Regions from separate parts of the Clostridium neonatale genome, predicted to be linked through region 1. Evidence: predicted binding sites of a transcription regulator. Region 1 holds the regulator's gene; the other holds the start of a gene.

Region 1 (8,072 bases):
GTTTATAGGATTTATTGTAGCATTTATTTATAAATGTATGGTAAGGTTTTCTTTCTTTGGAGAAGATAGTGTAATTCCAGACTTTGTTAAGAATTGGTTTGACAATATTATCTCAATCTTTCTAAGTTTATTGGCTGGTTATTTACTAACATTTACATTTAATATTGATGTGTTTGCAATGGTACAAGTTGTTATGAGTCCTATTAAAGGGTTTGCACAAAGCTTACCTGGTGTAATTTTGATTTGTTTCTTACAAAATATTTTCTACTTTTTTGGTATTAGTGGCTGGGTTTTCACGCCTGTAACACGTTCTATTACACAAGCAGCCATTGCTGAAAATGCTGCTATGGTTGCTGCTGGAGGAACTGCTACAAATATTTATGCTTATGGTTTTAGCCGTTATCATCATATTGGAGGACAATTGGCAACACTTCCTTTAGCTTTTATGATGTTATTTTCAAAAAGTAAAAAATATAAATTATTAGGTAGAGCGACAATTATACCTTCTATTTTCAATATTAATGAACCATTAGTTTATGGTACTGTTGTTAATAATCCATTTATGTTTATTCCAGTTGTTTTAATTAGTATAATTCTTCCAGGATTCTCTTATTTATGGTTCCAATTTGGTTGGGGTACTATAAATTATGTAAACTTTGATATGAACTTTTTACCAAATGCTATTTCTGCATTTATGATGTCTGGTGGAGATTTTAGAAATGTAATTTTAGTACTGATCAATATAGTTTTAGCAACATTAATCTGGTATCCATTTTTTAAAGCATCAGAAAAATTTGAAGTTACTAAAGATGCTGAACGAGAAAAACAAAAAGCATCAAAAAAGGCTGCAAAAAAATTAGCTGTACAAGAATAGGAGTGATTAAATATGGAAGAAATAATAAATATTAATGAAGTAGCAATGGAAGTTATTCTTCATGCAGGTGATGGAAGAATGAAAATAGATGAGGCATTAGAAAAAATGGCTATCTTTGACTTCGAGTATGCTGATAAATTATTAAAAGAAGCAAAACAAGAAATTTTACAGGCACATAATGCTCAAACAAAAGTTATTCAAGCACAGGTAAGTGGTGAACAATTTGAATATTCATTGTTATTTGTTCATGCACAAGATACAGTTATGACAATTACCACAGAATTAAGAATGGTTCAAAAAATGGAGCCTATCTTTAAAGCACTATATCAACGAAGTAAAGGAGAATAGAATTATGATAATAAAAAATAAAGTATTTCCAGAAGGATTTTTATGGGGCGGTTCAACAGCTGCTAATCAAATTGAAGGGGCTTATAATGAAGGAGGTAGAGGTTTAGCAACATCTGACTTTGCAAGATTGATAACTAAAGAAATTCGTGACACTGAAGGCTCATTTGATGTTCATGTACCACATAATGCTGCTTCAAAAGAAATGGTAGAAGACATGAAATTACATCCTGAAAATTGGGAACTACCAAAACGTAGAGGAATTGATTTCTATCATACATATAAAGAAGATATTAAATTATTTGCTGAAATGGGATTTAAAGTTTTTCGTATGAGTATTTCATGGTCACGTATCTTCCCTAATGGAGATGATGAAATGCCTAATGAAGAAGGATTACAATTTTATGATAATGTGTTTGATGAATTGCATAAATATAATATTGAACCATTAGTAACATTATCGCATTTTGATACACCTTTACATTTGGCAGAAAAATATAATGGATTCCTAAGCCGCCATACAGTAGATGCATTTGTCAAATACGCTGAAACAGTTTTAAAACGTTATAAAGGTAAAGTTAAATACTGGTTAACTTTTAATGAAATTAATAATGTTCTTTCTAATCCTTTTACAAGTAGTGGTGTTATTTTAGAAGGAGCACCTGAACCAAATAGCTGTAATCCTTATTTAGGAAACTGGAAACTAAAATTCCAAGCAGTGCATAATCAAATGGTCGCTAGTGCCTTAGCAGTTAAGAAATGTCACGAAATTGATTCGGAAGCTAAAATGGGTAATATGCTTTGTAGATTAGAAAATTATGCTGAAAGTTCTAAACCAGAAGACCAATTACAAGTTTTGTTTGAAGATCATTTTAACTGGTTCTTTACAGATGTCCAAGCTAAAGGTGAATATCCATATTATATGAAAAGATTTTTTGATGAAAATGATATCCATATTGAGATGGGAGAAGATGATGAAAGGATTTTAAAAGAAGGATCTGTTGACTTTATTACAATTAGTTATTATATGACTTATGTTATGCGCTATAAAGGTGAAACAGTACCTAAACCAACAGGAAGATTGGTTTCTGATATTAAAAATCCTAATTTAGAGATGTCTGATTGGGGATGGACGATTGATCCTATTGGTTTTAGAATTACTTTAAATCATATATATGATCGTTATCATTTACCAATCTTTATTTCAGAAAATGGATTAGGTGCAGTTGATAAAATCGAAGAAGATGGTTCAATCAATGATGATTATCGAATTGATTATATGAAGAGACATGTTGAACAAATGAGAGAAGCTATTGAAGATGGAGTAGATGTCTTTGGCTATGCTTGGTGGGGACCAATCGATCTTATTTCTTCTGGTACATCAGAGATGACAAAGAGATATGGCATGATTTATGTAGATATAGATGACTATGGAAATGGAACTGGTAAGCGTAGTAAAAAGAAATCATTCTATTATTATAAAAAATTAATTGCAACAAATGGTGCGGATTTAGAAAATGATATTTAAAAAATAACTTAATAACTTGAAGGTAGAGTAGATAGTTTTAGGTAAAAACAAAACTATCTACTCTCTATTTGCATGCCAAGCATGGCAATAACTTGACATTGAAAGTCCGTTGTCGCTGGATCTATGCCAATAATGTAAACACCTTTTTTGAACTATTAATCACATTTTTTCTTGTTTGCTTCTGACATTAATCTGAGTTAAATAATTAATAAAAGTTGACATATGTATTAATTAAAAATATACTAAAATGTACGTCTTTATTATTTTTAATAATAAAAGTTGATAATATTTTACTCCATATTAATATACACGATTTTATTAATGATTTATATAACTCATATTTATAAAAAGTTATAATAAACTTGACATAGAAATGGATGGATATGATAAAATTATAAATTATAGTATATTATATGATTTGTTGAATATAAAATAATAATTAATTATGCATTGGGGGATAATTTAAATAGAGTATATTAGATTAAGGAGAGAAACGGAATGGAGAGAAGCAAAAGTATATCGATGGCAGTAATTAAAAGACTACCTAAATATTATAGATATCTTGGTGAATTAATGAAGAACGATGTTGATAGGATTTCTTCAAAAGAATTAGGAGAAAAAATAGGTTTTACAGCTTCTCAAATTCGTCAAGACTTAAATTGTTTTGGAGACTTTGGGCAGCAAGGTTATGGCTATAATGTAAAAGAGCTATATACGCAGATAGGATGTATATTAGGACTAGATAAAGGGTATGAAGCAGTATTGATAGGAGCAGGTAATATAGGTCAGGCTGTTGCTAATTATACTAGGTTTGAAGATTTAGGAGTTAATATAGGTACTATTTTTGATGTTAATCCTAAATTAGTTGGAATGAAAATAAGAGATATAGAAATAAGAGATATAGATGAGTTAAAAGAAACTCTAGATAGTAAGAAAATAGATATAGGGATAATTTGTGTTCCTCAAAAAAATGCGCAAAATGTTGCTGATGAATTAATAAGAGGCGGAGTTAAAGCAATGTGGAATTTTGCTCCAGTTGATTTAGTTGTTCCAAGTGATGTAAAGGTAGAAAATGTTCATTTAAGTGAGAGTTTAATGACATTAATTTATTTACTAAACGAATAAATTTGTTAAATAAATAATTTATATTAAAAGGAAAAAATATAAGCTTTTAATATAAATTATTTATTTTTTATTCATATATGAGTTTTTGTATGAACAATGCAGATAAAAGGTATAAAAAAGTTGGATGGAAAGATAATATTTTATTGCAAATAATGTAACTACGTATTATAATTTTAAATAAGGAGATTTAAGCTCCGTTGTTTTTTTGTTCAAGCTTGTTAATATTATAACAAGCATATTTAATATTTTTAAAATTGTAAGAAAATTAAAAAAATAAATAATATGATTTTAAAGGGAGAGTAAAAAACATGGAATTAGAAAATGTTATCCTTGAAAAAGAAGGACATTTAGCAGTTGTTACAATTAATAGACCAAAAGCATTAAATGCTTTAAATTCGGCAACATTAAAAGACTTAGATATAGTTCTAGATGATTTAGAAAAAGATAGCGACATATATGCAGTTATATTAACAGGAGCAGGAGAAAAATCCTTTGTTGCTGGTGCTGACATAGCTGAAATGAAGGATTTAAATGAAGCTCAAGGTAAAGAATTTGGTGAGCTTGGAAACAAAGTATTTTTAAGACTTGAGGACTTGGACAAGCCAGTTATAGCGGCTATTCAAGGTTTTGCACTTGGTGGCGGATGTGAAATATCGATGGCTTGTGATATAAGAATTGCATCTGAAGCAGCTGTATTCGGACAACCTGAAGTAGGTCTTGGAATAACGCCAGGATTTGGTGGAACTCAAAGACTACCAAGAATAGTTGGTCTTGGAAAAGCTAAGGAAATGATTTATACAGGAAGAAATATTAAAGCTGATGAAGCTTATAGAATAGGATTAGTTAATAAGGTAGTACCTTTAGAAAATCTTATGGAAGAAGCAAAGAAAATGGCTTCAATAATTATATCTAATGCACCAATTGCTGTTAAGCTAGCTAAAGATGCTATAAACAGAGGTATGCAAGTAGCAATAGATGAAGCTGTTATGATAGAAGCAGCTGACTTTGGTAAATGCTTCTCAACAGAAGATCAAACTGAAGGAATGAGCGCTTTCTTAGAAAGAAGAAAAGAAAAGAATTTCCAAAACAAATAATTTTTTTAGTCAAAAATCTATTAGAGATTTATATATAGTTTGCCTACTAGTAGGCTCCAATTAACAAGGAGGGTAATTTAATGAATTTCCAATTAACTAGAGAACAAGAATTAGTACAACAAATGGTTAGAGAATTCGCAGTAAATGAAGTTAAGCCATTAGCTGCAGAAATCGATGAAACTGAACAATTCCCAATGGAAAATGTAAAGAAAATGGGAAAATTAGGAATGATGGGTATTCCATTTTCTAAAGAAGTTGGAGGTGCAGGCGGAGATGTTCTTTCTTACATAATAGCTGTAGAAGAATTATCAAAAGTTTGCGGAACAACAGGGGTTATACTTTCAGCTCATACTTCATTATGTGCTTCAGTAATTAACGAACATGGTACTCCAGCTCAAAAAGAAAAATACTTACCAGACTTATGCTCAGGCAAAAAGATTGGTGCTTTTGGTTTAACTGAACCAGGTGCTGGTACAGATGCTGCTGGACAACAAACAACTGCAGTATTAGATGGAGATCATTATGTATTAAATGGATCAAAAATATTCATAACAAATGGTGGAGTTGCTGAAACATTCATCGTATTTGCTATGACTGATAAGTCGATGGGAACAAAAGGAATTTCTGCATTCATAGTAGAAAAATCTTTCCCAGGATTCTCAATTGGTAAACTTGAAAACAAAATGGGAATCAGAGCATCTTCTACTACAGAATTAATTTTTGAAGACTGTATAGTTCCAAAGGAAAACTTAATTGGAAAAGAAGGTAAAGGATTTGGAATAGCAATGAAGACTCTTGATGGAGGAAGAATTGGTATTGCTGCTCAAGCTTTAGGTATTGCAGAAGGCGCTTTTGAAGAAGCTGTTGCATACATGAAAGAAAGAAAACAATTTAAAAAACCTCTTTCAGCTTTCCAAGGATTACAATGGTATATTGCTGAAATGGATGTTAAGATCGAAGCTGCAAAACATTTAGTTTATAAAGCTGCTTGTAAGAAGCAATTAGGGCAACCATATACAGTTGATGCTGCAAGAGCTAAATTATTTGCTGCAGACGTTGCTATGGAAGTAACAACTAAGGCAGTACAATTATTTGGTGGATACGGATATACTAAAGAATATCCAGTAGAAAGAATGATGAGAGATGCTAAGATAACTGAAATCTATGAAGGAACTTCAGAAGTTCAAAAGATGGTTATCGCAGGAAGCATTTTAAGATAGGAGGACTTTTAGAATGAATATAGTAGTTTGTGTAAAACAAGTTCCAGATACTACAGCCGTTAAAATAGACCCAAAGACTGGTACATTAATCAGGGATGGTGTTCCAGCAATTATAAATCCAGAAGATAAACATGCTCTAGAAGCAGCTTTACAAATAAAAGAACAAACTGGTGCTAAAGTGACTGTTGTGAGCATGGGTATTCCTGCTGCAAAAGCTGCATTAAGAGAAGCATTATGTATGGGAGCTGATGAAGCCATCCTATTAACAGATAGAGCATTAGGAGGAGCTGATACTTTAGCTACTTCAAAAGCTTTAACAGGAATGATTAAGAAATTAGATTACGATATAATCTTTGCTGGAAGACAAGCAATCGATGGAGATACTGCACAAGTAGGACCAGAAATTGCTGAACATTTAAACATTCCTCAAGTAACTTACGTTCAAGACGTTAAAGTTGAAGGAGATACATTAATAGTTAATAGAGCATTAGAAGACGGACATCAAGTTGTAGAAGTTAAAATGCCATGTTTATTAACTGCAATTGAAGAATTAAATGAACCTAGATATATGAATGTTGCAAACATATTCTCAACTTCTGATGATGAAATCAAAGTTTGGAGTGCAGCTGATATAGATGTAGCTGTAGAAGAATTAGGACTTAAAGGATCACCAACTAAGGTTAAGAAGTCAATGACTAAAGAAGTTAAGGGTGCTGGAGAATTAGTTAAAGAGGATGCTAAAACTGCTGCAACTTACGTTTTAGGAAAATTAAAAGAAAAACACTACATCTAAGATAATAGGAGGTTAATTTATTATGAATATAGCAGATTATAAAGGCGTTTGGGTCTTTGCTGAACAAAGAGAAGGCGAATTACAAAAAGTATCTTTAGAATTACTTGGAGAAGGAAGAAGACAAGCAGATAAATTAGGAGTTAAGTTAACAGCTTTATTATTAGGTGATAATGTTGCTCACTTAGCTGATGAATTAGCTAAACATGGTGCTGATGAAGTTTTAGTTGCTGAAGATAAAAACTTAGCACATTACACTACTGATGCTTACACTAAAGTTATCTGTGATCTTGCAAATGAAAGAAAACCAGGAATATTATTTGTTGGAGCTACTTTCATAGGAAGAGATTTAGGCCCTAGAGTAGCTGCAAGATTAAATACAGGACTTACAGCTGACTGTACATCAATTGATGTAGAAGTTGAAAATGGTGATCTATTAGCTACAAGACCAGCTTTTGGTGGTAACTTAATGGCTACAATTGCATGCCCAGATCACAGACCACAAATGGCTACAGTAAGACCAGGTGTATTTGAAAAAGTTAATACAAATGGAGCTGACTGCAAAATAGAAAAAGTTGCAGTTCAATTAAGTGACAGTGATGTTAGAACTAAAGTTTTAGAAACAGTTAAAACTGCTAAAGATATCGTTGATATTTCAGAAGCTAAGATAATAGTTGCTGGTGGTAGAGGAGTTGGATCTAAAGAAAACTTCGATCTAGTAAAAGAATTAGCTGAAGCTTTAGGTGGAGTTGTTGCAGGTTCAAGAGCTGCAGTTGAAAAAGGATGGGTAGAAAATGCTTACCAAGTAGGTCAAACTGGTAAGACTGTTAAACCAACAATCTATGTTGCTTGTGGTATTTCAGGAGCTATCCAACACGTTGCTGGTATGCAAGATTCAGAAGTTATCATTGCTATTAACAAAGATGAAACTGCTCCAATCATGCAAGTTGCTGATTACGGAATAGTTGGAGATCTTAAAAAAGTTATTCCTGAATTAATAGCTCAAGTTAAAGCAATTAAAGACGCAGAATAATTTTAATCAACAATGTACAATGATCAATTTTCAATGAAGATTTATTTTGCTATGCAAAATTTT
Region 2 (8,072 bases), 130 kb from region 1:
AATTGAGAAAAAATACTCAAAATAACAAAAGCTAAATAAAAAATGATTTAATGAAAGTTGGAGGAATATAAAATGAGCAAAGTTACAGAGATAAATCATCCATTAATATTACACAAACTATCTATTTTAAGAAGTGAAAAAACAGGTTCTAAAGAATTTAGAAAGTTAGTAGAAGAAATTTCTATGTTAATGGCTTATGAAGTTACAAGAGATTTAAGTATGGAAGAAGTAGAAGTAAAAACTCCTATTTGTACAACAAAGTGCAAAGTATTAGCAGGAAAGAAGATGGCTGTAGTTCCGATACTAAGAGCTGGTCTTGGAATGGTAGATGGAGTTGTAAATATAATTCCAGCAGCTAAAATAGGCCATATTGGATTATATAGAGATGAAGAAACACTTCAACCAGTTGAATATTTCTGCAAATTACCACAAGATATTGCTGAAAGAGATGTATTAGTAGTAGATCCAATGCTAGCAACTGGCGGATCATCAATAGATGCAATAACTATGTTAAAGAAAAGAGGAGCTAAGAGTTTAAAATTAATGTGCTTAGTAGGAGCTCCAGAAGGAATAGAGGCAGTAAAAGAAGCTCATCCAGATGTGGATATTTTCTTAGCATCAATAGATGAAAAATTAAATGAACATGGATATATAGTGCCAGGACTTGGAGATGCTGGTGATAGATTGTTTGGAACTAAATAATAATATTTAGGAGAAATGATATGGAGAGACGCGATAAGCATAACTATTACTTAGATATATCTGAAACAGTTTTAGAAAGAGGAACTTGTTTGAGGAGAAATTATGGTTCTATCATAGTAAAAAATGATGAAATAATTTCTACAGGATATACAGGGGCACCTAGAGGAAGAAAAAATTGCATAGATTTAAATTTATGTATAAGAGAAAAGCTTAATGTACCTAGAGGAAAACAATATGAACTTTGTAGAAGTGTACATAGTGAGGCAAATGCAATTATCAGCGCTTCAAGAAGAGATATGATAGGCGCAACTTTATATCTAGTAGGTAAAGATGCTAAAACTGGAGAGTATGTTGAAAATGCAAATTCATGTTCAATGTGCAAAAGACTTATAGTAAATTCTGGAATAAAGAATATAATTATAAGAGATAGTAAAGATAAATTCAGGGAAATAAATGTTGAAGAATGGATTGAAAATGATGATTCTCTTGAAATTATGAAGGAAGCTGGATATTAAAAGAACATATTAAGAAAACCCGATTGGTGATATTTTGCCAATCGGGATTCTTTTAGTGTATAATACCAATATGGAATGAAATTTTTATACAATATAAGGATAAATAAGTATTTAAAGTCTTGTAGCTGTGTTCAATGAAATGGAGGAAACAGAGTGGGTAAAAAGAAGATAATAACTATATTTGGAACGAGACCAGAAGCAATAAAAATGGCACCGTTAGTAAAAGAACTTGAAAGAAGAGAAGAGATAGAATCAAAAGTTTGTGTAACAGCTCAACATAGAGAAATGCTTGATCAAGTTTTAGAACTATTTGATATAACACCAGATTTTGATTTAAATATAATGAAAAGCAAGCAGACTTTAACAGGAATAACTAATAGGGTTTTAGAAGGACTAGAAGAAGTATTTGATATAGAAAAGCCTGATATGATTTTGGTACATGGAGATACTACGACTACATTTGCTGGAGCCTTAGCTGCTTTTTATAAACAAATAAAGGTTGGGCATGTTGAAGCTGGTCTTAGAACATTTAATAAATATTTCCCATTTCCAGAAGAGATGAATAGAAAATTAACAGGAAGCTTAGCAGATTTACATTTTGCGCCTACAAAAGGATCAAAAAATAATTTATTAAGAGAAGGCGTTAATGAAAATGATATTTATATCACAGGTAATACTGTAATTGATGCAATGCAGCATACTGTTGATGAAGATTATATTTTTGAAAATGATGAATTAAATAAAATAGATTTTGAAAATAAAAAAATTATAATGATTACTGCCCATAGAAGAGAAAATTGGGGGGAAGGAATAGAAAATATTTGTGAGGCTTTAAATAGAATAGTTGAAGAAAATAAAGATGTAGAATTAGTATATCTAGTACATTTAAATCCAGTTGTTAAGGATGTTGTATTTGAAAAGTTAGGTAATAAAGAAAGAGTTCATTTATTGTCGCCTTTAGATACTAAAGAAACTCATAATTTAATGAATAGGTCATTTATGGTAATGACTGATTCAGGTGGATTACAAGAAGAAGCACCACACTTAGGGAAACCAGTTTTAGTGCTAAGAGATGTTACAGAAAGGCCAGAAGCAGTTGAAGCTGGCACAGTTAAATTAGTTGGAACAGATGTAGCAAAGATAGTTGAAGAAGCAAATGAATTAATTAATAATATAGACGCGTATAATAAAATGAGCAAATCTATAAATCCATATGGCGATGGATTAGCGTCTAAGAGAATTGTTAATGCTATATTAAAGTACTATGGATTAAGTGATAATGAAATAGAAGAATTTATAAGATAAATAAAATGCAAAGCAACTTTCAATGAATAATTATCAATTAATATAGAAAAAATTTCAGTTTATCTTGAAATTTATTATTGTGTAGATTTTGTTTATGCAAAATCTACTGCTTTTAAGTCTCTAAAATATGAGCTTTAGAAATTTTCTAAAGCTCATATTTATATAGTGCAGATTTTTCTTAAAGAAAAACCATTTATAATTGATCACTGAAAATTGATCATTAATAATTATAAGTTGCGTTGCAACTTATTTAAAGTATGTTTAAAATTTAACAAGATACTTGCTAAAAAAACTATTAATGGTTATAATTATATTGTGTTAATAATTTAACGAAATAGAAAATAATATAATATATATGATTATGGAGGTTAATTTATGAAAGACGTAGTTATCGTAAGCGCAGTAAGAACTGCAATCGGTACTTTTGGTGGATCTTTAAAAGATGTACCAGCAGTAGATTTAGGAGCATTAGTTATTAAGGAAGCTGTTAACAGAGCAGGAATTAAACCAGAATTAGTTGAAGAAGTTATCATGGGTAATGTTATTCAAGCTGGTCTTGGTCAAAACACAGCTAGACAAGCTGCTGTAAAATCAGGTTTACCAGAAGAAATTCCTGCTATGACTATTAATAAGGTTTGTGGCTCAGGATTAAGAGCAGTAAGCTTAGCAGCTCAAATGATTAAAGCTGGAGACGCTGATTGTGTTGTTGCTGGTGGTATGGAAAGCATGTCTAATGCTCCATATGCAATAAAAGAAATGAGATGGGGACATAAAATGAATGCTACAAAGACAGTTGATACAATGATCAACGATGCTTTATGGGATGCATTTAATGACTATCACATGGGTGTTACTGCTGAAAACATAGCTGAAAAATGGAATTTAACTAGAGAAGAATTAGATGCATTTGCTGCAAGCTCTCAAGCTAAAGCTGAAGCTGCAATTAAAGCAGGAAAATTCAAGGATGAAATAGTTCCAGTTGTTATTCCTCAAAGAAAAGGAGATCCAAAGGTATTTGATACTGATGAAGGCCCAAGATTTGGAACAACTGCAGAAACTTTAGCAAAGTTAAAGCCATGTTTCATTAAAGATGGTAAAGTTACTGCAGGTAATGCGTCAGGAATTAATGATGGAGCTGCTGCATTTGTTATCATGAGTGCTGATAAAGCTAAAGAATTAGGATTAAAAGTTATGGCTACAATTAAATCTTATGGTTCAAGAGGATTAGATCCAGCAATAATGGGATATGGACCATTCTATGCAACTAAAAAAGCTTTAGAAAATGTAAATATGGAAGTTAAAGACTTAGATCTAATCGAAGCTAATGAAGCATTTGCTTCTCAAAGTTTGGCAGTAGCTAAAGATTTAGGATTTGATATGGACAAGGTTAATGTAAATGGTGGAGCTATTGCTTTAGGACATCCAGTTGGAGCATCTGGAGCAAGAATATTAGTTACACTTCTTCACGAAATGGAAAAGAGAGATGCTAAAACAGGTTTAGCTACTCTTTGCATAGGTGGAGGAATGGGAACAGCTCTTATTGTTGAAAGATAGTGTTCGCTTATAAAAAAGCCAGAGAAATATCTCTGGCTTTTTTTATAAATATGCTTGTAAACGTATATTGTAGAATATAGTGTTATATGCGAATAATGTGTTGAAAAAATAAAAAATAATAATTGAATAAGTACCATTGTTGATATTCAGTAGCATAAAAAGAGATAATAGTAAACCGATAACTATATATTAAAAAAAGAGAAGATATTTACTGTTTTAAATAGATATATTACATATAATGGAAAAGAATTCAAGTGAAAATGTTATCACAAAACAGAAAGAGTTTATTCATATAACTAAATATTCAGACAATTGAATAAATGGATATTACTTTATGTAAAAATAAAGAAAAAATGAGAAAATACAAACATTATCTAAGGATTTAGGAGAAATGTAGAGTTATTTTCCCACAATTACCCCAAAAGGATAAATTCGACTATAAATCATGATTTGTTAAAAATTATAAAACGAGCTATAATTCTGATATTGGATTTAGCAATGATCTTAAAGATATGAATAATCTTATTTCATTGATGATAAACTATAAATATATGGATGGATTATTGATGTTTTTATGAAAAAGCTTTATTATCCTTCAAAAATTATGTGGGTCTTTCAAACAATTAAATTAATTTTGAATGATTGCATAAAGTAATGAAAGGGAGTGTTTAATGTGGAAATATCTTTGACGACTGGATATCCATTGGGGTTAAGCAGTGAAATTGTGACTCAATGGGTAATTATGTTGTTCTTAGCTATTGGCGGATTTCTATTAACACGGAACTTAAAAAACGTTCCTGATAAAAAACAGGCAGCGTTAGAAAAGCTGTATGTAACGATAGAATCTGTAGTAAAAAGTACTATGGGTGAAAGTTACACAAATTTTATTCCATATGTAGGAAGTTTAATCATTTATCTATTATGTATGAACTTTACTGGGTTAATTGGAATAAAACCAGCAACCCAAAGTTTAAGTGTAACAGCTGGATTAGGATTAACAACATTTATGACTATCCATTATACAGCCATAAAGAGAAATGGTCTTTTTGATTATGCAAAAGGCTATGCACATCCTTTTATAGTAATGTTACCAATAAACATAATGGAAAGAGTTATGCTTCCAGTATCGTTAGCTCTTCGACTATTTGGTAATATGTTAGCTGCAACATTGCTAGTAGATATGGTCTATGAAGCATTAGCTGGTGTAGCAAGTATTGCACAAATAGGTTTACCAATTATAGTACATTCATATTTCGATGTTTTTGATGGAACAATTCAAATGCTCGTTTTTTCAATGTTAACTATGATTCAAATAAAATTAGTTTCTGAAGAGTAGAAAAATAAAATTATTATTTATTTAGGAGGAATTATAAGATGAGTTTAGGAGTTTTAGCAGCTGCAATAGCAGTATTTACAGGAGTAGGTGCAGGAATTGGTATTGGTATAGCAACAGGAAAGGCAACAGAAGCAATTGCTAGACAACCAGAAGCAGCAGGAAAAATTCAAACAGCATTGATTATCGGTGGAGGTCTTGCAGAAGCAACAGCAATCTATGGATTAATAATCGCATTTATGTTAATGAATAAATAATCAATTAATATAACTTGAGTTGAGTGTATTGACTCCGAAGGGAGGAAGAAAGTAATTATATGGAGAATATAGAAATTGGAATTAAAATTTCTACGCTGATATATACGATAATAAACTTTGCAATATTACTTTTGATTTTAAAACACTTTTTTTGGGATAAATTAAAAGGAATTATTGAATCAAGACAAAGTGAAGTAGAAGATATGTTAGCTAAGGCCGATGAAGATTCTGAAAAAGCTAGAATGTATTTAGTTCAAAATGAAAGAATATTAAAAGACGCCAAAAAAGAAGGTAAAAAGATTACTGAAGCTCAAAAGAAGAAAGCTGAAAAAATTTATGATGAAATATTAGATGATGCAAAAAAAGAGGCAGATTCACTTGTTGAGAGAGCAAAAGTAGAAATAGGCAGGGAAAAAGAAAAAGCTGAATATGAAGTCAAAAAACAAGCTGTAGATTTAGCAGTAGAACTTTCTATAAAAGCTTTAGATACACAAATTGATGAAGACTTACATAGAAAACTTATTAGCGACTTTATTGCTAAGGTAGGGATGTAATTATGTATGAATATTTAGATAGAAGATATGCTTTAGCTCTTTATGAAGTTGCTGAAGGAAAAGGAAAAGTTCAAGAGTATTTAGATGATTTAAGGGAAATATGTGATTTAATTGAAAATAATCATGATTTCTACGAAGTAATAAAGCATCCTCAAATTAGCACAAGAAGAAAGAAGAAGACATTTATAAGTATATTTAAAGGTAAAATAGATGAGGAACTTCTTTCATTTCTTTTAATACTAATAGAAAAAAATAGAATATTATTTCTAAGAGAAAAGTTATCTCAAATGGAGTTAATTGATCTTGAAAGAAAAAATACTGTAAAAGGATTAATAAAAACAGCTATTCCGTTATTACCAGAGGAATTAGATAAGCTTCAAAATTTATTTGAAACCAAGTATAACAAAAAAATTATATTTGAAACTCAAGTTGATAAAGAAGTTTTAGGTGGAGTTTATATAAGAGTAGGCAATGATGTAATAGACGGAACAATAAAATCTAAAATAGATGAAATAAAAGAATTAATTCTTAAAAAGAAATAGAGGTGAATCCATGAATATTAAACCAGAAGAAATAACTTCTATTATAAAAAAAGAAATAGAAAAATATGAAAAGCAAATAAAAACAGTAGATTCTGGTACAATAATCCAAGTTGGAGATGGTGTTGCGAGGGTTTATGGATTAGATGAATGTATGGAAGGTGAACTTCTAGAATTCCCAAATGATGTATATGGAATGGCACTAAACCTTGAACAAGATAATGTAGGATGCGTTCTATTAGGTAGTGAAGAGGGAATCAAAGAAGGAGACATTGTTAAAGGTACAGGTAGAATAGTTGAGGTGCCAGTTGGTGATGAACTAATTGGTAGAGTTGTAAATTCACTTGGTGAACCTTTAGACGGAAAAGGACCTATAAATACAAATCAAACAAGACCTGTAGAAGTACCGGCGCCTAGTATTATAGAAAGAAGCTCTGTTAATGAACCTCTTCAAACTGGTATCAAAGCAATTGATTCTATGATTCCTATAGGTAAAGGACAAAGAGAACTTATTATAGGTGATAGACAAACAGGAAAAACAGCTATAGCTATTGATACAATATTAAACCAAAAGGGAAAAGATGTTATTTGTATATATGTAGCAATTGGACAAAAGCAATCTACAGTAGCTAATATAGTTAATACTTTTACTGAAATGGGAGCTATGGACTACAGCATAGTTGTATCATCTACAGCTGCAGACTCTGCACCACTTCAATATATTGCACCATATGCAGGTTGTAGTATTGGTGAATATTTTATGAATAAGGGTAAAGATGTATTAATAATATATGATGATTTATCAAAACATGCTGTTGCCTATAGAGCAATGTCATTACTACTTAAAAGACCACCAGGCAGAGAAGCTTACCCAGGGGATGTATTCTATATACATTCAAGATTGCTTGAAAGAGCGGCTAAATTATCGCCAGAATTAGGCGGTGGATCATTGACTGCACTACCTATTATAGAAACATTAGCAGGGGACATCACAGCTTATATACCAACTAACGTAATTTCAATTACAGATGGTCAAATATTCTTACAATCAGATTTATTCTTATCAGGACAAAGACCAGCTGTAAATCCAGGTATTTCTGTATCAAGAGTTGGTGGTAACGCTCAAATTAAAGCTATGAAGCAAGTAAGTGGTACATTGAGACTAGACCTTGCACAATATAGAGAACTTGAAGCATTTGCACAATTTGGTTCTGATATGGATAATGATTCAAGCAGAAGACTTGAAAAAGGTAAGAGATTAGTCGAAGTATTAAAACAAAGTCAATATAGTCCAATGGATGTTGAAAAACAAG

The links. The regulator Rex, encoded in region 1, represses fermentation and respiration genes when NADH is low (regulators of the CRP and FNR family bind a similar motif). The targets are predictions, from matches to a motif close to ATTGTTAANNNNTTAACAAT.
Region 2: a site for Rex is predicted at 2,837-2,856, ahead of CNEONATNEC86_RS02690 (acetyl-CoA C-acetyltransferase). Genes of this name have one in related genera too.

Annotation. Positions count from the first base shown of each region.
Region 1 covers NZ_UICR01000001.1:429,658-437,729, forward strand. Annotated here, with positions in the region: gene CNEONATNEC86_RS02000 (PTS sugar transporter subunit IIC) at 1-874, shown strand, start outside; gene CNEONATNEC86_RS02005 (PTS lactose/cellobiose transporter subunit IIA) at 887-1,222, shown strand; gene CNEONATNEC86_RS02010 (glycoside hydrolase family 1 protein) at 1,227-2,747, shown strand; gene CNEONATNEC86_RS02015 (redox-sensing transcriptional repressor Rex) at 3,246-3,872, shown strand; gene CNEONATNEC86_RS02020 (short-chain-enoyl-CoA hydratase) at 4,181-4,966, shown strand; gene CNEONATNEC86_RS02025 (acyl-CoA dehydrogenase) at 5,047-6,186, shown strand; gene CNEONATNEC86_RS02030 (electron transfer flavoprotein subunit beta/FixA family protein) at 6,200-6,979, shown strand; gene CNEONATNEC86_RS02035 (electron transfer flavoprotein subunit alpha/FixB family protein) at 7,002-8,009, shown strand.
Region 2 covers NZ_UICR01000001.1:559,338-567,409, forward strand. Annotated here, with positions in the region: gene rpiB (ribose 5-phosphate isomerase B) at 1-25, shown strand, start outside; gene upp (uracil phosphoribosyltransferase) at 73-702, shown strand; gene CNEONATNEC86_RS02680 (deoxycytidylate deaminase) at 723-1,217, shown strand; gene wecB (non-hydrolyzing UDP-N-acetylglucosamine 2-epimerase) at 1,371-2,522, shown strand; gene CNEONATNEC86_RS02690 (acetyl-CoA C-acetyltransferase) at 2,898-4,076, shown strand; gene CNEONATNEC86_RS02695 (F0F1 ATP synthase subunit A) at 4,750-5,412, shown strand; gene atpE (ATP synthase F0 subunit C) at 5,451-5,666, shown strand; gene CNEONATNEC86_RS02705 (F0F1 ATP synthase subunit B) at 5,726-6,220, shown strand; gene CNEONATNEC86_RS02710 (F0F1 ATP synthase subunit delta) at 6,223-6,762, shown strand; gene atpA (F0F1 ATP synthase subunit alpha) at 6,773-8,072, shown strand, end outside.